Regions from separate parts of the Priestia sp. YIM B13551 genome, predicted to be linked through region 2. Evidence: riboswitches for the same ligand, from Rfam matches in the RefSeq annotation. Region 2 holds a riboswitch; the other holds the start of a gene.
The links. Region 2 has a riboswitch for cobalamin ahead of ACFX4N_RS04615 (ABC transporter substrate-binding protein). Riboswitches for the same ligand answer to the same signal wherever they lie in the genome.
Positions count from the first base shown of each region.

Region 1: it holds a riboswitch for cobalamin, as region 2 does, so the genes downstream of both, ACFX4N_RS19795 (ribonucleoside-diphosphate reductase subunit alpha) here and ACFX4N_RS04615 (ABC transporter substrate-binding protein) in region 2, are expected to answer to the same signal.

Region 1 is NZ_JBHZOX010000004.1:13,183-23,795, reverse strand. Features, by position in the region: gene ACFX4N_RS19825 (flavodoxin) at 1-197, opposite strand, end outside; gene ACFX4N_RS19820 (hypothetical protein) at 213-968, opposite strand; gene ACFX4N_RS19815 (DUF2325 domain-containing protein) at 1,023-1,304, opposite strand; gene ACFX4N_RS19810 (DUF1540 domain-containing protein) at 1,512-1,670, shown strand; gene ACFX4N_RS19805 (hypothetical protein) at 1,737-1,940, shown strand; gene ACFX4N_RS19800 (ribonucleotide-diphosphate reductase subunit beta) at 1,970-3,013, opposite strand; gene ACFX4N_RS19795 (ribonucleoside-diphosphate reductase subunit alpha) at 3,030-5,273, opposite strand; cobalamin riboswitch at 5,407-5,592, opposite strand; gene menC (o-succinylbenzoate synthase) at 5,873-6,976, opposite strand; gene ACFX4N_RS19785 (o-succinylbenzoate--CoA ligase) at 6,980-8,443, opposite strand; gene menB (1,4-dihydroxy-2-naphthoyl-CoA synthase) at 8,526-9,344, opposite strand; gene menH (2-succinyl-6-hydroxy-2,4-cyclohexadiene-1-carboxylate synthase) at 9,361-10,170, opposite strand; gene menD (2-succinyl-5-enolpyruvyl-6-hydroxy-3-cyclohexene-1-carboxylic-acid synthase) at 10,174-10,613, opposite strand, start outside.
Region 2 is NZ_JBHZOX010000001.1:881,804-892,416, forward strand. Features, by position in the region: gene rarD (EamA family transporter RarD) at 1-848, opposite strand, end outside; gene ACFX4N_RS04575 (cob(I)yrinic acid a,c-diamide adenosyltransferase) at 985-1,554, opposite strand; gene ACFX4N_RS04580 (bifunctional adenosylcobinamide kinase/adenosylcobinamide-phosphate guanylyltransferase) at 1,554-1,976, opposite strand; gene ACFX4N_RS04585 (histidine phosphatase family protein) at 1,928-2,545, opposite strand; gene cobS (adenosylcobinamide-GDP ribazoletransferase) at 2,503-3,276, opposite strand; gene ACFX4N_RS04595 (bifunctional adenosylcobinamide kinase/adenosylcobinamide-phosphate guanylyltransferase) at 3,273-3,833, opposite strand; gene cobD (threonine-phosphate decarboxylase CobD) at 3,830-4,909, opposite strand; gene cbiB (adenosylcobinamide-phosphate synthase CbiB) at 4,884-5,870, opposite strand; gene ACFX4N_RS04610 (adenosylcobinamide amidohydrolase) at 5,875-6,483, opposite strand; gene ACFX4N_RS04615 (ABC transporter substrate-binding protein) at 6,572-7,531, opposite strand; cobalamin riboswitch at 7,790-7,922, opposite strand; gene ACFX4N_RS04620 (thioredoxin family protein) at 8,013-8,327, opposite strand; gene ACFX4N_RS04625 (YpjP family protein) at 8,516-9,118, opposite strand; gene ACFX4N_RS04630 (class I SAM-dependent methyltransferase) at 9,502-10,278, opposite strand; gene ACFX4N_RS04635 (BrxA/BrxB family bacilliredoxin) at 10,413-10,613, opposite strand, start outside.

The sequences.
Region 1 (10,613 bases), on a different contig from region 2:
TCTGGCAGCTCTCCATCTCCCCACGTATAAGCTCCAAAGATAATAGATTCTGCGGATACAAGGTCAGAAGCATCAATGTCATATACTTCTGCTCGTTTCACATGCAATCCATGCTTGACTAATTCTTCTTCGATCAAATCGGCTATCGCTTCTGTGTTACCTGACATACTCGCATAAGCTAGTAAGATTTCCTTCATGTAAATGACGCTCCTTTACACCAGCAGTGTTGGCCGCACATCTCCTTCTTCAGCGCATTCTCGTTGAAGAGGACAGTTTTCACACTCACTGGATGCATAATTCTTTTGAAAATGTTTTGGTTCCATTAACACACTTTTGACAATATGTAGTTGAAGTATGGCTTTTTGATAATCGTCTGGTGCAATATGATAAGTTGTTGTTTCTCCAGTTAATAATGAATAAAAACGAATTTGTTCAGGAACCTTTTTAAAAGCTTGTTTCGAAAAAACGATAATAAAGTCTTTCATGGCGCTTTTCACTTCTTCATGGTCATCTAGAATGAATTTTGTTACCGTATAAGACTTCTCTGTCCATGCAGCAAAATCAATGGTTAGAGAAAGGTTGCTTTGAATTTCTTCTACATACACGCTGTATTTCTCAAACACAAAAAGCGGTAGTTCCACATGTGCTTTCTCTCCTAAAAACCTTAGTAAATAATCGCTTACTTTAGCTAACACATCGTAATAGTGAACGGGTGATGAAAACATATTTGGCTTTAGGCGCCAATATTTTTCAATAAGCTGTAAAACATAGAGGTTCGAGCGATACTCAACGGGCTTGCTATAGTATGTTTTAATGATTTGATGGACAGTTACTTGAACAAGCTGTTTCCAATCTATAGATGTTTTTTTCAAAAGAAGCTGCTGCTGATAAAATTTGTACGGACATCGAATAAATTGTTCGATGTGGTCGTTAGAGAGTGTCTTTATATGCACTTTTATCGGTTCCACCTATGTCTCACCACCCTAATTGAAATTCATTCTCAATAATAAGTAAAAATTAAATCATGAAATTTGCTCAATCACTTTACGAATAGCACTCCATGAATGTTTGACGAAATAAATCGGTTTTTTTTGTTTTTTTGCCTTCTCTTTAATGACTTTTGCCATATTGTGATTAATAAAATCCGTAATAACTAATACAAACCCAATATGTTCGGGTATTTCTCGCTTCACCATATTGCTTTTACGGCCATCTAAATGAATTACTTCATTAAATCCTTCTCCCGCTAAACGATCTGTAATATGCTTTAACCTGTCTCCTCCTACAACCATAACTGATGACATGTTTGTTCCCTCCCAATTAATTATTCATTTAATGATTTGACAACAACTTGTATTCTTTACTATATACACAGTTTAATTGAGAATGATTCTCTTTGTCAATGTTTAATTGATAAAAATTCTCAATTAAAATGAAAGTCTACCACCTTTCTTATAAGTTAGTTGAATTTTGACCATACTATAGCTATCACATACAAAGGAGGGTTAACGTTGGAACAAAACATTCTTTGTGAAGTAAATAACTGTCACTTTTGGAAAAATGGAAATCACTGCAGCGCAGAAGAAATTTACGTGGTAAGTCATAGCGGAAAACATGCAGCAAGCAGTTATGAAACAGACTGTAAAACGTTCAAGCCAACTGAAGCGTAACCCGCAAAAGGACAGCCTCTGGGTTGTCTTTTTTCTCTCTTCAAGATCATAAAAAAGGAGACTAATATGAAAACTGAACAACTGATTCATTTTTTTAAAGAAGAAGCAATAAAAGCAAATGAACAAACCTTTCCAATCTATGTACAATCGTTTACTCATTTATGGACATATAAATGGGGAACACTTGAAAACATTCCAGAAGAAATTGATGACTTAATTACCACACGTGCGTTAGAACTTGGACTTATTCACTTAAAAAAAGCTGACTAATCAATAAGGAAATTAGTCAGCTTTTGTATTTATAGATCATCAAATCCATTCGCATCTGATGCTTTTGTATATTGTCTTGATTTCTGTTCAAAGAAATCCGTTTTCCCTAAATCTACCTCTTGATAAGCAATAATCCAACGAAGAGGATTTTCAATCGGTGCTTCTGGGAAAGCAGCTCGACCGAAGCCTAACTGATTACAGCGTTTATTAGCCATGTATTCAATATACTGCTGCAGTTCTTTCATCGTGATGCCGTCGAATTTTTCTCCGATAACAGATTCCGCCCATTCAATTTCAAGACGAGCTGCCTCTTGGAACGTTTCAACTACAAACGTTTCTAGCTCCTCCGTACGATAAGCTGGATTTTCATTTAGTACTTCCTTGAAAATCTTTTCAAATAACCCAACGTGAAGCTGTTCATCACGATTGATATAGTTAATCATCGTAGATGTCGCCACCATCTTTTGATTTCTCGCAAGATTATAGAAGAAAGCAAATCCGCTATAGAAGAAAAGGCCTTCTAAAATAACATCATATACCATAGACTTCAAAAAGTTTTCAACCGTTGCTTCTTCGCTAAATGCTTTATATCCGTTTGTAATAAAGTCATTTCGAGCGCGAAGCTTTTCGTCTGTGCGCCAGTATTCAAATACTTCATCTTGTTTTCCTTTTGGTACAAGACTTGATAAAACATATGAATACGAATGATTATGAACCACTTCTTGCTGCGCTAAAATAATCATTAGAGCATTAATCGAAGAATCGGTTACATAGTCAGCTACTTTGCTAGCATAATCTGATTGAATACTGTCCAGTAGCGCCAGCAAGCCAATAATTTTTAAAAAGCTCTCTTGTTCGTCAGCCGTTAACTGAGGGAACTGCTTAATATCTTGACCCATATTAATTTCAAACGGCGTCCAGAAGTTAGCTAGCATACGTTTGTATTTAGGGAACGCCCATGAAAATCGGACGTCATCCCAGTTTAGAATATTTGAGCTCTTGCCGTTAATGATTCCTGTCGAACGGTTCGGAGCTGTTTCGTTCATTAATTCTCGTTTTAACATGCTTGTCATCAATTATTCACTCCTTTTAACTATGACAGCTTTCACATTCTTCAATGACTTCACTTGATGTTGAACGTACGTAGTAGGTCGTTTTTAACTTTTCTTTCCATGCCGTCATATGAAGATCCAGCAGCTCTTTTGCTCGGATATCATTTTGCACATATAAGTTGAATGAAATGGATTGATCAATATGGCGCTGTCGCTTGGCGTTTTGCTTAATGCTCCAGTGCTGATCAATTAAATAAACGGACTTATAATACCAGTTTGTTGCTGGTGATAAATCTGGTGCCGTCACCGGGATTTTATAGTTTTTCTTTTCCTCTGAATAAAACTTACGGAAAATCGGATCAATACTTGCAGTAGAACCCGCGATAATAGATGTTGATGAATTAGGTGCTACAGCCATTAAGTAGCCATTTCTTATCCCATTGCTTTGAACTTCGTTACGCAGTTCACTCCACGCTTCGCTTGTGTATTTACGTGTTTCAAAATAAGCGCCTGACTCAAAATCTGAGCCTTTAAATAATGGATATGCACCTTTTTCTTTAGCTAAGTTCATGCTTGCCTGTACGGTTAAGTAAGCAATTTGCTCATACAATTCATCGCAATATGCTACCGCTTCATCTGTTTCCCATGCTATTTTCTTTAAGGCAAGCAAATGGTTCCAACCAAATGTGCCAAGCCCTACTGCGCGGTACTTTTGGTTTGTTAGTTTTGCTTGAAGTACCGGCAAATCATTTAACTCAATAACGTTATCAAGCATGCGTACTTGAATTGGAATTAAACGTTCAAGCACATCTTCAGTTACGGCTCTCGCTAAGTTGATAGAAGAAAGATTACATACAACAAAATCGCCCGGATTCTTTGTAATAATAATTTTTCCGTCTTCCGTAATTTCCTCTGTTACGACCGTTGTGCTTTGGTTTTGCGTAATTTCTGTACATAAGTTGCTGCAGTAGATCATGCCCTCGTGGCGGTTTTGATTAGCTCGGTTAACCGTATCACGATAGAACATATAAGGCGTTCCGGTTTCAAGCTGCGAAAGCATAATGCGCTTGAAGATTTCAATAGCAGGTACTGTTTCTCTTGAAAGCTGTTCATTATTTACACACTCAGCGTAACGAGTGCGGAACGAACCGCTGCCTTCTTCTTCATCATAAAAATCTTCTAACGAGTAGCCCATCAGCGTACGAACTTCGTGAGGATCGAATAAGTGCCAGTCTTCACGTGCCTCTACTTTTTCCATAAACAAATCTGGCAAACATACGCCAGTGAATAAATCATGCGTGCGCTGACGTTCGTCACCATTGTTCAAACGCGCGTCTAAGAATGAAAAGATGTCTTTGTGCCATACGTCTAAATATACGGCAATAGCTCCTTGTCGTTGACCTAGCTGATCGACACTTACAGCCGTATTATTTAGCTGTTTCATCCATGGAATTGTTCCTGATGATACGCCTTTAAAACCTTTTATATCACTTCCTCGGCTTCTAATATGACCGAGGTAGACACCAATTCCGCCTCCATTTTTACTAAGCGTGGCCAAATCTGTATTGCTATCATAAATACCGCGTAAGCTGTCATCAATCGTATCAATAAAGCAGCTAGATAGCTGTCCGTAGCTCTTTCCTGCGTTTGAAAGTGTTGGTGTGGCAACCGTCATATATAGACTAGAAAGCGCCCAGTACGCTTCTTTTACTAATGCTGTTCGATTTTCTTTCTTTTCTTGAGACATCAGCGTCATAGCAATGATAAGAAAACGTTCTTGCGGTAATTCGTATACGCGCTTATCATGTGATGTCGCTAAATAGCGATCTGCTAATGTCAACAATCCAATGTATGTAAATAAACGATCGCGTTCAGGAATAATGACTGAAGCAATTTCATTAATTTCTTCTTCTGTATATGTTTTTAATAGCTGCTTATTATAAATGCCGATTTTTGTTAGTTCTTGAATAAGCTGATAAAACGAACCGTACTTCTCTTTTTTATCGTAACCTCGGTTGTCCGCTGCTTTTCGATATAGTTCGTTTAAGTAGACGTCTGCCGCTACGTACGTCCAATCGGGTTCTTCCATTGAAATACGCTCTAAGGCTGCCAAAATTAGTACGTTTGCAACCTTTTCGTCCGTCATATTTTCCTTTACTGTAACAGTTTGAATAACCTTTTCCTCATACAAAGAAAAATCAAGCTGCGTAAATTCTTTTTTTAAACGTTCAATATATGCAGTTAATTCATGTAGAATTGTAGGCTTTAATGTATTCACCATAAATATGGCTCCTCTCTTCACTTCAAAATAAAAAATCGCTCACCGTACCTCGGTGAGCGAATAGAACGAAGATAGAAGAAGACACTAAGTCTTTTCTCAATCCTCGCTCTACCCTCTCACCTCCCGAAGAAGATAAAACGACATAAAAAAGGCAGGTCTCCTGACTTATGCTTCTTTTTACTTTAAGGCCTTCCCATGATGTTTACTCACAGTGGATCTCCTTATTTCATCAGCATTCACAGTTGCGGGGACAGCTTTGGATTTTCACCAAATTCCCTTTTAAGTCTTTTTATCAGACACCTTTTTCACTGGAAAACACAAAATATAGTATTTTATTATGGATTTCAAAACAACATATTGTGTTATGTTATAAACACATTATATAGGACAACTTAGAAAACTATCAACCTATTTTCAAAAATAATTTTGTTTTTTACGATAAAACTCTTCGACTTTTTTCATCAAACTATTCCATCATAACATGTTTTGACACGCTTGATGGAACAATGTGCTCTTTTTAAAAAATTTGTCCTATTTTTCTACTAAACATTGACAACCTCAATAAAAAAAACCGTTTTTCATAAAAAAACGGTTTTTAATTATTTGTATTCTTTTTCAAATGCTGTGATTGTTTTGATAAACTTTTTATCAATATCGTATCCTATCCCCGGTTTTCCCTTCACCTTTATTACTCCGGCTTCTACCTCTACTTCGGGCTTAATAATATCTTTTTCCCAATAGCGAGACGACGCAGAAATATCACCTGGTATCGTGAAAGAAGGCAGTGTGGCAAGGGCGATATTATGAGCTCGTGAAATCCCTGCTTCTAACATTCCTCCAACCCAAAGTCTTACACCATGCTGGGCGCATAAATCATGAATTTGCTTTGCTACGGACATTCCGCCAACTCGACCGATTTTCACATTGATAATCTTACAGCTTTCTTGTTCAATTGCATGACGTGCATCTTCATAGCTCACAATACTTTCATCTAAGCAAATCGGCGTCTTCATTTGCTTTTGTAACAATCGATGATCAAGGATATCATCAGAACTTAACGGCTGTTCGATCATCATTAAATTCAATTCATCTAGTTTCTTCAATGAATCACTATCGCTTAACGTATAGGCTGAATTGGCATCAGCCATAAGAGGAATGCTTGGAAATTCATCTCGAATTTGTTTCAGTAGCTCATAGTCAGCACCCGGCTTAATTTTCACTTTAAAGCGCTTATAGCCATCTTTCATGTAAGTCTTTATTTGTTCTTTCATTACGGAAATGTCGTTTAAGCCAACTACCACTCCAGCTTCTACAGCAGGCCTTACTCCGCCAATTACTTCAGATAACGGCTTATTTTGCCGCTTTGCATACAAATCCCATACAGCACAGTCCAAAGCTGCTTTAGCCATGTTATTTCGCTTTAGAGGTTTGAATAGCTTTTGAACATCCTCTGGTTTTTGAAGTTGCTGATGAAGAAGCGAAGGAATTAAAAAATCGTCTAACATATGAAAACACGTCTGAATCGTTTCTTCCGTATACCAAGGAGATGAAAAAGCAACGACCTCTCCCCACCCTGTAAAACCTTTTTCATCTTCTACTTCCAGCAAAATCAATTCTCGATCCTGCACCGTACCATAGCTTGTTGAAAAAGGAGAAAGAAGCTTCATGTCAATTTTATAAAGATGTACTTTTTTTATAATCATCGATTAACTCCCTTTCTGTATGAACGATGATAGCTTCCGGCGTATGATTTTATTAGAAGCCGTTCGCGGCAGCTCCTCTACTCGAACGAAATACTTTGGAAGTTTGTACTTCGCTAAAAATTGTTGCATGTGTAAAGATAATTCTTCATCTGAAACGTCTTCTTTTGTAACGATGCATGCTGCCGGAACTTGTCCCCATTTTTCATCGGCTACTCCCGTTACACCAGCCTCTTTAACAGCAGGGTGCTTCAATAAAATATTTTCAATTTCAGCTGGATATACATTTTCTCCACCTGAAATAATGAGGTCCGAACGTCTGTCTAATACATATAGGAAGCCTTCTTCATCCACTTTCCCGATATCTCCTGTATAGAACCAGCCTTGTTGAAGGGCTTTTTCAGTAGCTTCAGGTTTATTTAAATATCCTTTTGTAACATTTGGACCTTTAACAATGATTTCTCCTGCTTCGCTTGTTTCATTTCCTTTTTCATCTACAATTTTCATTGCACATGGAAATAATGGTTTACCTGCTGATCCCAGTTTTCGTAAACTGTCTTCAGGTGAAAGGGTAACGAACTGTGAAGATGTTTCTGTCATTCCATACGTTTGATAAACAGGAATTTCTTTATTCACACAAGCCTCTAAAATAGTAAGCGGTGCAGGTCCTCCTCCTAAAAGCATGCAGCGAAACGTATGCGGATATTTCCGTTCCCCTAACTCATCGAGCATATTGGATAGCATGGAAGTGACAACCGAAATAATCGTTACCCCTTTGTTTTCAATCTCTTCATTTACTGCTCTTGCTTCAAACCGTTCTTCTAAAATGATTTTCATTCCGTAAAAGACGCTCCGCATTAAAATAGATAAGCCGCTAATATGAAACAAAGGAACCGCTATAAGCCAGCAGTCTTTTTCATTTAATCCTAAATTAAGCGCTGAGCCAACGGAACTCCACCAGTGATTTCCATATGTCTGCAGCACTCCTTTTGGATGACCTGTTGTTCCAGACGTATACATAATGGTGAATGTCTCCTCGAGATTCCACGTTTTTTGAAAACCTGTTTCTGCTTCTGGAGAACTTTTTAAAGCAGGTAAAGTAAGCTGAGTAATGGAACTTTGGAATTCTCTCATTAAAAATGTTTCATCCGCAATAAGCAACGACACGTTTGCATCTGTTAGCTGATAATTAATTTCTTCGTTTGTCAAACGCGTGTTGACGAGCAGCAACCGGGCGCCAATATAAGAAACCGCATGTAAAATCTCAATAAACTCCACTCTATTTTTCATGTATAAAGCAATGGTATCGTCTTGCTTTACACCGTTAAACGAAAGCTGCTGTGCTACTTTTTGAACACGTTTATGAAGCTCTTGAAACGTAAGAGACGTTTGCGGTGTTTCTACCGCCACTCGATTTGGCGTCAAATATGCTCTTTGCATAAGCCCATTGGGAATCGTTTGGCTACTCATGAATTTCTCTCCTTTTTATACTGATTAACTAAATTAAATTGAAAAAACAGCCTGATGATAATCACCAAGCTGTTTCAGCTGTTTAAGGGAAACGTGGGAACTGTTGGAAGTCTGGATTGCGTTTTTCCTTAAATGCATCGCGACCTTCTTTTGCCTCATCGGTTGTGTAATAAAGAAGCGTTGCGTCACCCGCAAATTGCTGGATACCAGCTAAGCCATCCGTATCAGCATTAAATGCTGCTTTTAAGAAACGAAGAGCGGTTGGACTTTTTTCTAACATCTCTTCACACCATTGAATTGTTTCAGCTTCAAGCTGTTCTAATGGAACGACCGTGTTTACTAATCCCATGTCTAGTGCTTCTTGAGCGTTGTACTGACGGCATAAGAACCAGATCTCACGCGCTTTCTTATGACCTACGATGCGAGCTAAGTAACCAGAGCCATATCCTGCATCGAAGCTTCCAACTTTAGGACCTGTTTGTCCAAAGACTGCGTTATCCGCTGCAATTGTTAAGTCACATACAACGTGAAGAACGTGGCCTCCACCAATTGCATAGCCTGATACCATCGCAACAACAGGCTTTGGAATTACACGAATTAAACGCTGTAAATCTAGAACGTTTAGACGTGGAATTTCATCTTCTCCTACATAGCCGCCGTGGCCGCGAACTTTTTGGTCTCCGCCTGAGCAAAATGCTTTATCTCCAGCACCTGCTAATACAATTACTCCAATACTTGCATCGTCACGAGCATAAGCAAATGCATCGATCAATTCCATTACTGTTTTTGGACGGAATGCATTGTGCACTTCCGGACGGTTAATCGTAATTTTAGCGATTCCGTTATATGTTTCGTATAAAATGTCTTCATACTGACGTGCTGATGTCCATTCAACTGTCATCTTTATTTCCTCCTAATTATGTAGTAGCTAAGAACTCACTTACTATTCTACCAAAAATCTCGGGTTGTTCCACGTGAATTGCATGGCCTGTCCCTAAAATAATTCTAGAAGTAGCATTTGGTATTAATGTTTGCATTTCTTTGGAAATTAAACAAAACTTTTGATCTACTTCTCCTGTAATAAGCAAAACCGGCATCAACAGATTGTCCAGCTTCTCCCAAAGTGACGGCTGGACTCCTGTTCCCATTCCTTTCAAACTGTTGGAAAGGCCGGTTTCTGTATGCGAAAGTCTTTCTTTACGCACCGCTTCTTGAACATGGCTAGGCAATTGCTTTTGAGAACTAAAAAGAGGGATTTCCTCCCAAAAGTTCACAAATTCTTCAATCCCATTTTTCATAATGCGGCTCGCCAGCTGTTCATCTTTTTCTTTTCTTAGCTTTTGTTCTTCTCGCGTTTTTAAACCAGGCGATGCGCTTTCTAATACCAACTTTTTCACAAGGTGTGGATATCGCTGAGCAAATGAAAGAGCAAGCCTTCCTCCCATCGAATATCCAATTACATTCACCTGTGATAGAGATAGCTGTTGAAGAAGCTCATGCAGTGCTTCAACAACTGCTTCCATTGAATATGGTTTGATTTCTTTCGGAGCTGCTGATTGGCCATGACCAATAATATCAACAGCAATCACCTGATAGTCTTTAACGAATTTCTTCATAAAGGTACGCCAAGTTTGAGAAGAACCGGTAAAGCCGTGAAGCAGAAGCAGCGGCTCTCCTTTTCCCTCGGTGTGCACATAGTAAGATACACCATTTAATTGATACATCATTGCTTATTCCTCACCGTTTGACAAATTTATTTCCCCGGAAACAAGTTTCCACAAACTGCGATGAGTCTCTACATTTTCTGTACGAGTTGTACGAATCTCTACAACATGCAACCCGCCTTTTACGAAAGCATGGTTCATTGCATGTCGAAATTCTTCCCAGCTGCTTGCTGAAGAAAATGTGCCATCATACAAACGCGTGGCATGCTCAAAATTTAATCCAGTTGGCGTACCAAATAAAAATTCAAAGTGCTTTTCTTGTTTTGACTGCGGTAAAAATGAAAAAATTCCTCCGCCGTCATTGTTAACTAGCACAACGGTTAAATTTAAATTATGCATTTTAGCTGCCAGCAGACCATTTAAATCGTGATAAAACGATAGGTCACCAATAAATAAAACGGTGTGATCGTAAGCCGTGCTTACGCCTAGAGCAGACGAAACTACAC
Region 2 (10,613 bases):
CCGCCCCAAATGAACAAAAAGGCAATCATCTCTACGCTAGAAAACGGTTCATGATACACGAATACCCCTAATAAAAGCGTCATGGTAGGAGCAATGTACTGTAAAAAACCGACCATCGATAGCGGAATAAGCGGGGCCCCTTTAGCGAAATATAATAGTGGCATAGCTGTAGCAACACCGCCTCCAATTAAAAGAGCACTCAGATCAAGCGACTGAAGGGAAAAACTTGAAGATCCTTTCACTAAAAGAAAAATAAAATAAATAACTGCAATAGGTGCAACCATCATCGTTTCAATCGTTAATCCTACTTTTGCTTCTAATTGAATAGTCTTTTTTACAAGACCGTACAAACCAAAGCTAAACGCTAAGCTTAATGATACCCATGGGATATGCCCGTATGTAACTGTCATAACGATAACACCTATAGCAGCTAATCCAACAGAAGCACCCTGCCAAAAATTAAGCTTCTCTTTTAAAACGACTATACCAAGTAAAATACTAACGAGCGGGTTGATGTAGTAACCTAAACTTGTTTCAATAATATGATTATGGTTAACCGCCCAAATGTAAACGAACCAGTTGATGCTGATCAGCACTGAAGCCACAAATAAAATGACCGCTTGTTTCGTATTACGAAATAATAAACCAAGCGTCTTCTTTAAAGCACTCATTTGCTTTGTCACAAGCAAAAGTAAAAGCATAAAAACAAATGACCATATGACACGGTGAGCGAGTATTTCATTCGCATTCACCTCGCCAAGAAGCTTCCAGTAAAGCGGAAAAAGCCCCCACATAACGTAAGCGCTGGCTGTATAAACAATACCTGCTCGTTTAGAATCTTGATTCATTTCTCAACCTCTTTTCTTTATCTCTCTGTCTCTTATCATTATAGATGCATTTACCTCTTTTTTATAGCTTTATTTTGCCTATCGAAATAGCTCATTAAAAAAAACGATCGCTTTTAGCTCGACCGTTTTTTATACCTTATTTTTTAGGCTGTTTAAATACTTTGGCACTGCGAATATATTCTACATCTTGTACATTTTCTCGCGCGTTAGCGATTCGAGCCGCAGCAAAGAAATAATCGGATAAACGATTTAAATACTGAAGCACCGCCGCATTAATTTTATACTCACGCTGCACGCCAACAACAAGCCGTTCTGCGCGGCGTGTAATCGTCCGGCAAATATGAAGCGTTGTCGCTGCAGGTGTGCCTCCAGGTAAAATAAAACGCTCAATGGCCGGCGCTTCTGACATATAGACATCAATGCGCTTTTCAAGTACTGATATCATGTCGTTTGTTACTTTGTACGGATGATCATCTTTTGCAAATGCTAAATCACTTCCACAGTCAAAAAGCTCATGTTGAATCGTAATTAGCTCTTCTTTTACATCTTTTAATGTTGTTTCATCCAGCTGATAAATCGCTTGACCTACAAAGCCATTTAGCTCATCAATCGTACCGTATGCTTCCACTCGAATATCATCTTTATTTACTCGTCCTCCAATTAAGCTTGTCTGCCCTTTGTCCCCTGTTTTTGTGTAAATGTTCATTATATTTCCTCCTTCAATCGATTAGCAATTCCGTACCAAATGTGATCTACTTTCCGGGCATATGCCGCTAAATGCTGATACGCATACCCGCATTCATCTCTCCACTGCCGCTCTGTTGGATCTAAAGGAACAATCCCTTTGCCGACTTCAGTTCCAATCACTATTAACTTTTCCCATACACCGCTGTCTCTCCACTTCTGTATTAACTTTTTAACAACAAGGTGCGGAGACTCCAGCTCGCTATGTATTAATTCCTTAACATAGTGCTCAAATCCTTCTAGCACTATGTAACTTTCTTCGAACTCAAGCGCTGGTAAAACAGGGTCTTCATACAAACAATGCCATTTTACCGACTCACTGGCATAATGCTGCTTCACCCATTTTCTTTTGCCGGTAAATGCACCGCCGAATACGAAATGCATGCTCTTCTCTCCTTTGCCTGTTTGTATGATGTACACGCTACTGAAAAACCTTCTCCATAAGAAAAAGAAACATCCCAAAGCGACGCTGTCTGTTTAAAGTGGGATGCAAGTAAACGCAGTGGTCCGCCGTGTGAAACAATAGCAATGTGACGCAATTGCTGACTGGCCGCCAAATCGACCGCTTCTTCCCACGCTGCCCAAATTCGGTTTGAAAAGCTTGAGAAGCTTTCACCATTCGGAGGCGTATGTTCTGTCCAGTGATCAATCCAATTTCTATACGCCCGTATGTTTTTTAAATCTTCATACGTCTTCTCTTCCCAATCTCCAAAATGCAGCTCACGCCAATTTTTACTTTTAACCACCTGAGATTTTGGAAAAACAACTGCACTTGTTTCTAGCGCTCTTTTTAAGTCACTGGAAATAACGAGCTGAGGTTCTAGAAAAAGCTCTTTCAATTCATTTTTCCCTTCTATACTTAAAGGCGGATCACTCCACCCTATATATTTTTTCTGTTGATTTTCAAGCGTCATGCCGTGACGAATACATGTGATAACCAAAGAATTATCCATAAAAGCGTTTCTCCTCCTTCAATGGTTGCCCCTATAACATCTCCTGTTACGCCACCAAACTGCGAACGATAAAATCGTATCCAGAGCCATAGAAAACCGGCAAAGAAAAGAATAATGAATTTATTGTCCATAAAAATAACGAAAATAGCAACTAAGAATAGGCTCATGATGATAAATCCGTAAATAGACCGTTTGGTGACTCCTTTTTGAAAATATGCAGCCAGACCCGTCTCTTTAGCGGGCTTATCTCTCAACAACAAAAAGGCTGCTCCAATTCTTGGAAGCGTAAAGACAATTAAGCATGCCCAAATTGATAAAGAAGAAAGAGACACTAATTCATAGATCGCACTAAAACGCAGCAGCAGCAGAACCATAAGAGAAAGAATAGCAAAAGACCCAACGTGCGGATCACTTAAAATCTGCAGTTTTTTTTCCTTTGACTGATGAGAAAAATACGCATCGCTTACGTCCATCCAGCCGTCTAAATGAAGGCCACCCGTTAAAACAAGCGGTAAAAGCAAAACTAAAATACTATCAACAATCGTAGTGATAGGTGAAGATTGAAGCAGCTGTAAAAAGCTATAAAACATCAAGCCTAGTAACATACCAATCCAAGGCAGCACAAAAAGTGAGCGTGCCGTTCTTTTTTCAGTCCATTGAACGGTTTTAGCCAGTGGTAAGATCGTAAAAAACTGGAGAGAAATTCGTAGTATAGCTATCCATTCTTTCATATATCTACACATTCCTTTCCTTTTTTAAAACGATAAATTCCCGCTTCTACACAAATAGCCACATCTGCTTTTTCTACAATATACTGATGTAATTTCCCTAACATCTTCATATAGCTATATGTGGGCTCTTCTAATACGCCCGCTTCAAACAGTTCATTAGATACTAGCACAACCGGCTGAGACTGCGCAAACAGCTTATCGAGCGTTTCTATCATATGAAGAAAAACCGCTTGTTTCCCTTCTTTTGTTTGCCACCTTCTTTCTGTTAAAAAAAGCTCATTGGCAAGCCAATTCGTGACACAATCCAAAAGTATAGCATCATCACTTTGAAGATTTGGCAAAATTTGTTGTAAATTTACAGACTGTTCGATCGTTATCCAAGGCGTGTTCGCTGCTTGGCGTTCTTTTTGATGAAGCTGGATGCGTTTTTGCATTTCCTTATCTGTTTGCCTGCTTGTGGCAATATAAACAGCGCGCTTTGTACAAAAAGTTTGAACCATATTCTCCGCTCCACGTGATTTTCCGCTTCGAACGCCTCCGCTAATAAAGATGATCATATTTCATCGAGTCCTTGTTTGATTATTTTAAGTAAATAGTCATTTTCTTCTTTCGTTTTCACGGCCAAACGGATATAGCGTCCATTTAAAAATGGAAAGTTTTCAGTATGACGAGCTACCACGCCATGGCTTGCTAAATAGACAAGCCATTCGCGCGTTTTAATAGAAGACGGAACGCTGCAAAGATAATAGTTTGTTTGAGAAGGAGAAACCAAAAGCCCCCATTCCTTTAGTTGACTCAAGATCCGCTCCCGTTCTTGTTTAATATAATGTACGGTTTTTTTCACAAAATCTTTTTCATCCACACATATCATTCCTACTTGCTGCGACAATCCATTTACACTCCAAGGAGGCTGCTTTTTAGACATCTTGCTAATGATTTTTTCATTTGCCAAAATATAGCCAAGACGAAGCCCGGCAATATTAAACATCTTTGTCATGGAACGCACCACAATGATATGCTCATAATCCAGAATAAGAGAATCAAATGAAGGCTGATGTTCGACAAAATCAATGAATGCCTCATCAATTATTAAGTATGTACCATGATGAGCAGCAGCTTTTACTACTTTCATCCATTCCTCATGACTATACATAACACCCGTTGGATTATTTGGATGGCAAATCCACAGTACTTTTATGTCCGGAAGAATACTCATAATCAACTCTATATCCCAGCTCCAGCCATTTTCTTCAGCTAAAGGAACGTATGTCACTTCACATCCATAAGCTTTACTTGCCTGTTCATATTCAACGAAGGTCGGCTGTACAATCCCTGCTTTCTCTCCTGAAAATAACGAAGCAATAAGGAAAAACGCTTCAGCGGCGCCATTTGTAGGCAGCACTTGAGCAGCTGAAACATGATGATGAGCTGCAAGTTTATTTTTCAGCTCTGTTACTTGAGGATCAGGATAACTAAACGCTGCATCCTTGAATTCGTTCCACTTTTCGTGAAGCACAAGGGGAGCCCCTAAAGGATTTGTATTCACGCTAAAGTCTTTTATATGCGATAAATTCTCGGCCCCTATTGCTTTTAAAAAGACATTAGGATTAGCTCCATGTGTAGGTAATAGCACTAATAACTCCTCCTAACAAAAGATATAATAACCACGTAGCATAGACCGTCCTTTTCATAATGAAAACAGCTTGTTCAATATGACCGGCTTGCAGGGGAATGAGTGGTTCACCCATTTTTGCACGATTAGATTCTATGCCTTTATATGTATTAAGCCCGCCGAGTTGAATACCTAAAAGAGCAGCCACTGCGCTTTCCCCGTATCCGCTATTTGGGCTTGGATGCTTCTTAGCATCACGCTTAATCAAACTCGTTACATGCCCAAGAGAATACTGGCTTTTTACTACATTAACAGCCGTCATCACTACTGCAGTTAGCCGACTTGGAATATAGTTTAATACGTCATCGGTTTTTGCACTAAAGTAGCCGAACAGAAAGTAGCGGTCATTTTTGTACCCAACCATCGAATCACATGTGTTAATAGCTCGGTAAAAAAAGGCTAGGGCTCCTCCTCCTATAAATGCATAAAAAAGCGGAGCTGTAATACCATCACTTGTATTTTCAGCCACGGTCTCTACCGTCGCTCTGGCAATTTCTCCTTCTGACAAACGATCTGTATCTCGTCCCACAATCATACTTACTTCATATCTAGCTTTCTCCATATCTCCTAGCTGAAGCGGCTTTTGTACCTTATAAGCAGCTTCGCTTAAAGAACGAGTGGATATAGTAGTCGCAATCATTACGCCCTCTACTAAAACACCTGCTATAAAATCAACTCCGTACAAAGCATGGAGGAACAAAAAGGGAACAACTCCTGCTAGCACAGCCATACTTATCACAAGAAGCAATCCTTTGAATCGTTTTCCTACACCTTTATTTAATCTGGAATCCATCCAATAAATCCACTTGCCAAACCAGCGAACGGGATGCGGCCAATTTTCGGGGTCGCCTATCATTCGGTCAATTAGTAAAGCAATCGTCATGGCCGTCATGTGTGCAATTATCGCTTGTGTAATACTCATTTTTTCACCTCTTTCCCTTAAGTCCCTGCTCTAAGCTTATTTTCACCAGCTTGGCTACCGCTTGACCTAAAGCGGTCATAGAGCCTGCATATTCATATAATGGTCCTTGCTGAGACGCTGCAACTGAGATGCTGTCCGTAGATGTTCCCGTAGCAATCGTCTTTGTAGCTGGATCTATGACCCCCAGCTGTGACAGCGTTTTTGTTTTAGCTTCTGTGGCCGCAATAAAAAGCTGTAAAAACGCAGCATCCGTAAGCGTACCTTCCACGAAAAAAAACATATTAATTGTACCGGGAGAGGAATAGAACGGGACAGCTTCGTCAGCTGTAATATCTACTGCGTTTCCTACTCCAGCCGTTATCACGGAAGCTACTCTTACTCCGTAGCCTTCATAACAGTAAACCGCTCTTTCTTTTAACCAAACGGCTGTCATCAACCCTACGATTTGCTCATGGCGTACATTTTCTTTCATCAAATATTGCTCATACTCCATAGAAGGAGTATCTGAATAATAGTCTTTGTGAACAAATCGATTGTAAAAGGTGTCCGTTTCCGTAATACCTGTTCCTAAAACCCCTGAGCTGTATGTTTTATAAGAAGTCTCGGTTTTCATGATTAAAAGCTCAGGCCGTTCTTCAATTTTAAGATGTGAAAAGGGACCAATCCCCTTTTCAATTCGAACTGGAATATGGTCCCTCTTCTTATTTATTGTACACCTCAGGGTATACTGCTTTTGCTAAGTCCTCTAAGCCATCTACAATACGAGGTCCTAAGCGGTTGATTTTGTTTTGATCAACCTTCTCGATGTTACCCTCTTTTACAGCAGTCATGCTGCTCCAAGCGGGACGCTTCATAATCTCATTTTTGTCTGCATCATACGTTGCGATAATAACGTCAGGGTTTAACTTAACAACTTGCTCTTCAGAAAACTTAACCCAACCCTTTTCACTACCCGCTACGTTATCAGCACCGATCATAGTAAGCATTTCGTTCATGAACGTACCTTTTCCTGTTGTATAAATCTCAGGAGCTCCTGATACCTCTATCCATACTTTTTTACGATCTTCTTTTGAAATCGTTTTTGCTTTTTTCTCAATTGAAGCTACTTTTTCTTTCATGTCTTTAATTGTTTGATTAGCTTCTTTTGTTTTACCTGTTAATTTACCGATTTGCGTAATAGAATCATAAACCGTATCAAACGTTGTTGAATCTTTTACAACAAATACCGGAATACCCGCACTTTCAATTTGTTTAAATACTTCATCCGAAACGCCCATACTTGAAGCGTGTGCCAGCACTAAATCAGGATTTAAAGCAATAACTTTTTCTGCATTAACGTTCATATCTCCTACCTGCGCTTTTTTCTTTACGCTTTTAGGATAATCATCGTTGCTTGTAACACCGACTAATTCTTTTTCAAGGCCAAGGGCATATACAATCTCCGTATTACTTGGCATTAATGAAACAATTTTCTTAGGCTGTTTTTTCAACGTAATTTCTTTATCACGCGCGTCTTTTACCTTTACTGGAAATGCAGCTTGTGACGTTTGTGCCGTATCTTGCTTCGTTTTTTTATCACTGTTGCTTTGGCTGCCTGCACCGCATGCAGCAAGTACGATGACTAACAGTGCAATAATGGAATACGAAAGCCATTTTTTCATCTAAATACTCCCCCTATATATTGTTCATTGTGAATACGAAACCTCCACGTTAAAGAAAAAGCAAATGATCATGCAAAAAGCAGCGCTATCCCGTTTTTCCGCTTTGACTATGTATACTGCTCGCCGGCAGCTTCAAAATAAAAAAGCTTTACTTTCAATTGAAAGCAAAGCAGGTAACGTCAAGATAAGCAGGAAAAGAATCCGTTCACTATACTTGATATGTATGTTCATTACCCTGCTTCACCCTTCCTCGAAGGTTTCACAGCTAACAATAAGGCAGGTCTCCTGACTTACGCACAAAGCGCTTACAGTGGCGGGACCGCGCTGGTTTTTCACCAGACTTCCCTTTTCACTCAATCTTTAAATTGAGACCTTATTGCTTTACGATTATTCACTTGTCCTAGTATACCCCACTCATGGAAAAATGGAAATAGCCATTCTCACAAAAAAAGCTGCGAGAATGCTCTCGCAGCTTAAGGAATTAAAGAGTTGCTAAAAATTCACGGACCGCTTCAGGCGTTTTAGCATTTGCACTGTGCAAGTGTGCAATTTTTTCACCGTTTTTATATACAAGAAGAGAAGGAATACCCATTACATTGTTTTCAGCAGAAAGTTCTTCAAACTCATCCTTGTCAATTTTAAACCATGCTTTATCTGTATTTTCGTCAACGATTTCATCAATGAACATATCCAAACGTTTGCAATCAGGACACCACGTTGTCGTAAAAATCCCAACGCTTAGTGTTTCGTTCTTAATTTGTTCGCGAAATTGTTTTTCTTCCGTAAATTGTTTCATTGTGTTACCTCCAGCATCTATTCGTTCCTTCTCACTATTCTATGGTAAGAAGTCTGACTTCATTATAAACGATTTTTTTATCGTTGTGCTAATGTTTCAGCTTATTTAGACCATAACGGTTTTAGACGTAAAAAAATGCTAGCTTAAAAAAGCTAACATTTCGAAATCGTAGAATGTTGTGTCTATTATCAGCTAAACCATTTAGGCGGCATGTTTCGGTTCCAATAAATTTTCCCTAAATCATAATGCTTTTGAAAATTATCTGCAGCCGCATGATAGTGAAAATTAAACCAGTATCCATCTTTTGGAGGATTTTCACGCCGTACGTGAAACCGTATTAAGTCCTGACCGGTCTCCCGGTCATATACATGGAAAATCTTTTCACCATAGCCAGCAGCAGGATGCTCGCTTATCTCGAGATTCTGAATTGACTGTTCACGTTCAGTGCCAATGTCGGTCAGCACTTCTTCAATTTTAGGTAACACTGCTTGACGAAATTCATCTTCAATGACAGGCCCAATTTTTGTTCCGAATTTTTCCACTGACTGTTTTTCAGCTGATTCCATTGCATACGTAACAAATGATGAAACGTCTTCATATTTTGGTTCTTCATATGGCAAATGAATATCTTCTATAACAGCTGTGACAGGAGTTGTTTCTCTTACATACCCTGCTTTATGTTGCTTGTCCGCTTTTGCATCATCAACGTATAAATATTCTGGTGGAGTGACAAGCCCAAATGTAAATACTGTAATAAATACAACTAGCATTCTTTTTATCCATCTAGGCATTCGTATCTTTCCTTTCTCATCTTTTCCCATATGGTCTTTTCATATCGTAAAATTCATTGTTATAACTCACTAGGTATTGTAACATACTTATTAATTTTTTACCTATATTTGCTTATTCATTTATGCTGCCTACGGGCATTCGAAGACTTTTTAGTTAGCACCTTCCTTCTTCTGTTTGAGGTTGTCACACCGAGCGGAAACCTATACAAGATATTCCTTTTTTGCTGGATGCTTAAACACAAAAGTATTTTTATGTTCAAAAATATATCATACTTTTATGAACTTTAGATGAAATTCATAAAAAAAACTTCCAAAACTTTTTAATTCCTAAAAGGTTTTGGAAGTCTTTTCAATGATCGGAATCCATTTTACTTTTTTGTTTATTATTGTATATCAATTGTCCCGTAATGAAATTTTGATGTTTTTCGTTTTTGTACGGTAAATCCATGTTCTTCAAAACGACTGCTTTTCCAATGATCTTTTAGCACGATCTTTTGTTTGGCTACTCTTTTTGCTTCTTGTATAGCCATTGGCGTCAGCGTAGTATACAGTGCTATTGCTTTAATACCGTTAATTCCATTCGATTCATCAATTTGCTCTTGAAACATAGGATCAAAGTAGACAACATCAAAAGAATTATCTTCACAACACGCCAAAAACGATTCAAAATTTTGATGAACCACGTTTATACGCTTCATTGCATCGTTCAACTCTTGTACGTCACTTTCCCAATTTAAAAGTCCTTGTTTGACTAAATAAGCTACATAGCGGTTGCCTTCTAGTCCGACAACTTTCCCGCTTTTCCCTACCGCTGCGCTCGCCATCATACTATCCGATGCAAGACCAAGTGTACAGTCAAGCACGCTCATTCCTTTTTCTAAACCAGCAGCTTCAATAAACGGATCACGTTCTCCGCGCAGCCATCTCTTCACTCTAAACATAGCGGAATTTGGATGAAAAAAAATAGGTTCCTCTTCGTTTTGAACGTGCAACTCTACTCTATTCTTACCGACAACCAGCACGTCTGCAGCTTGAAGATTCTGAAGATCTGCAACGGATTTCTTCTCTCTTACTACAAAAGGTATACTTAAATCAGCGGCTACTTGTTTGGCTTTTACAATCATCTGTTCATTTGTTCGACCAGCAGTCGTAACAATCACTTTCATAACTCCCCCTACACTGTTTGGCTATTTACATAAAGAAAAAGGATGCCGATAGACATCCTTTTTCTTATAAAGTATATGCGATTTTTCTCTAAAAATCTATATACTAGATGTGACAAAAGCAGGACATTTTATGAACAGTGCTGCTTAAAGCCATTTAAAATGTTTTCAAAAATAACTTCTAACGGCTGACCTTCAATTTCATGTCGAGGAATAAAATGAACGACTTCTTTTCCTTTTAAAAGCGCCATAGACGGTGATGAAGGCTCAATGTCCCCAAAATATTCACGCATTTTAGCTGTTGCTTCCTTATCTTGACCGGCAAAAACAGT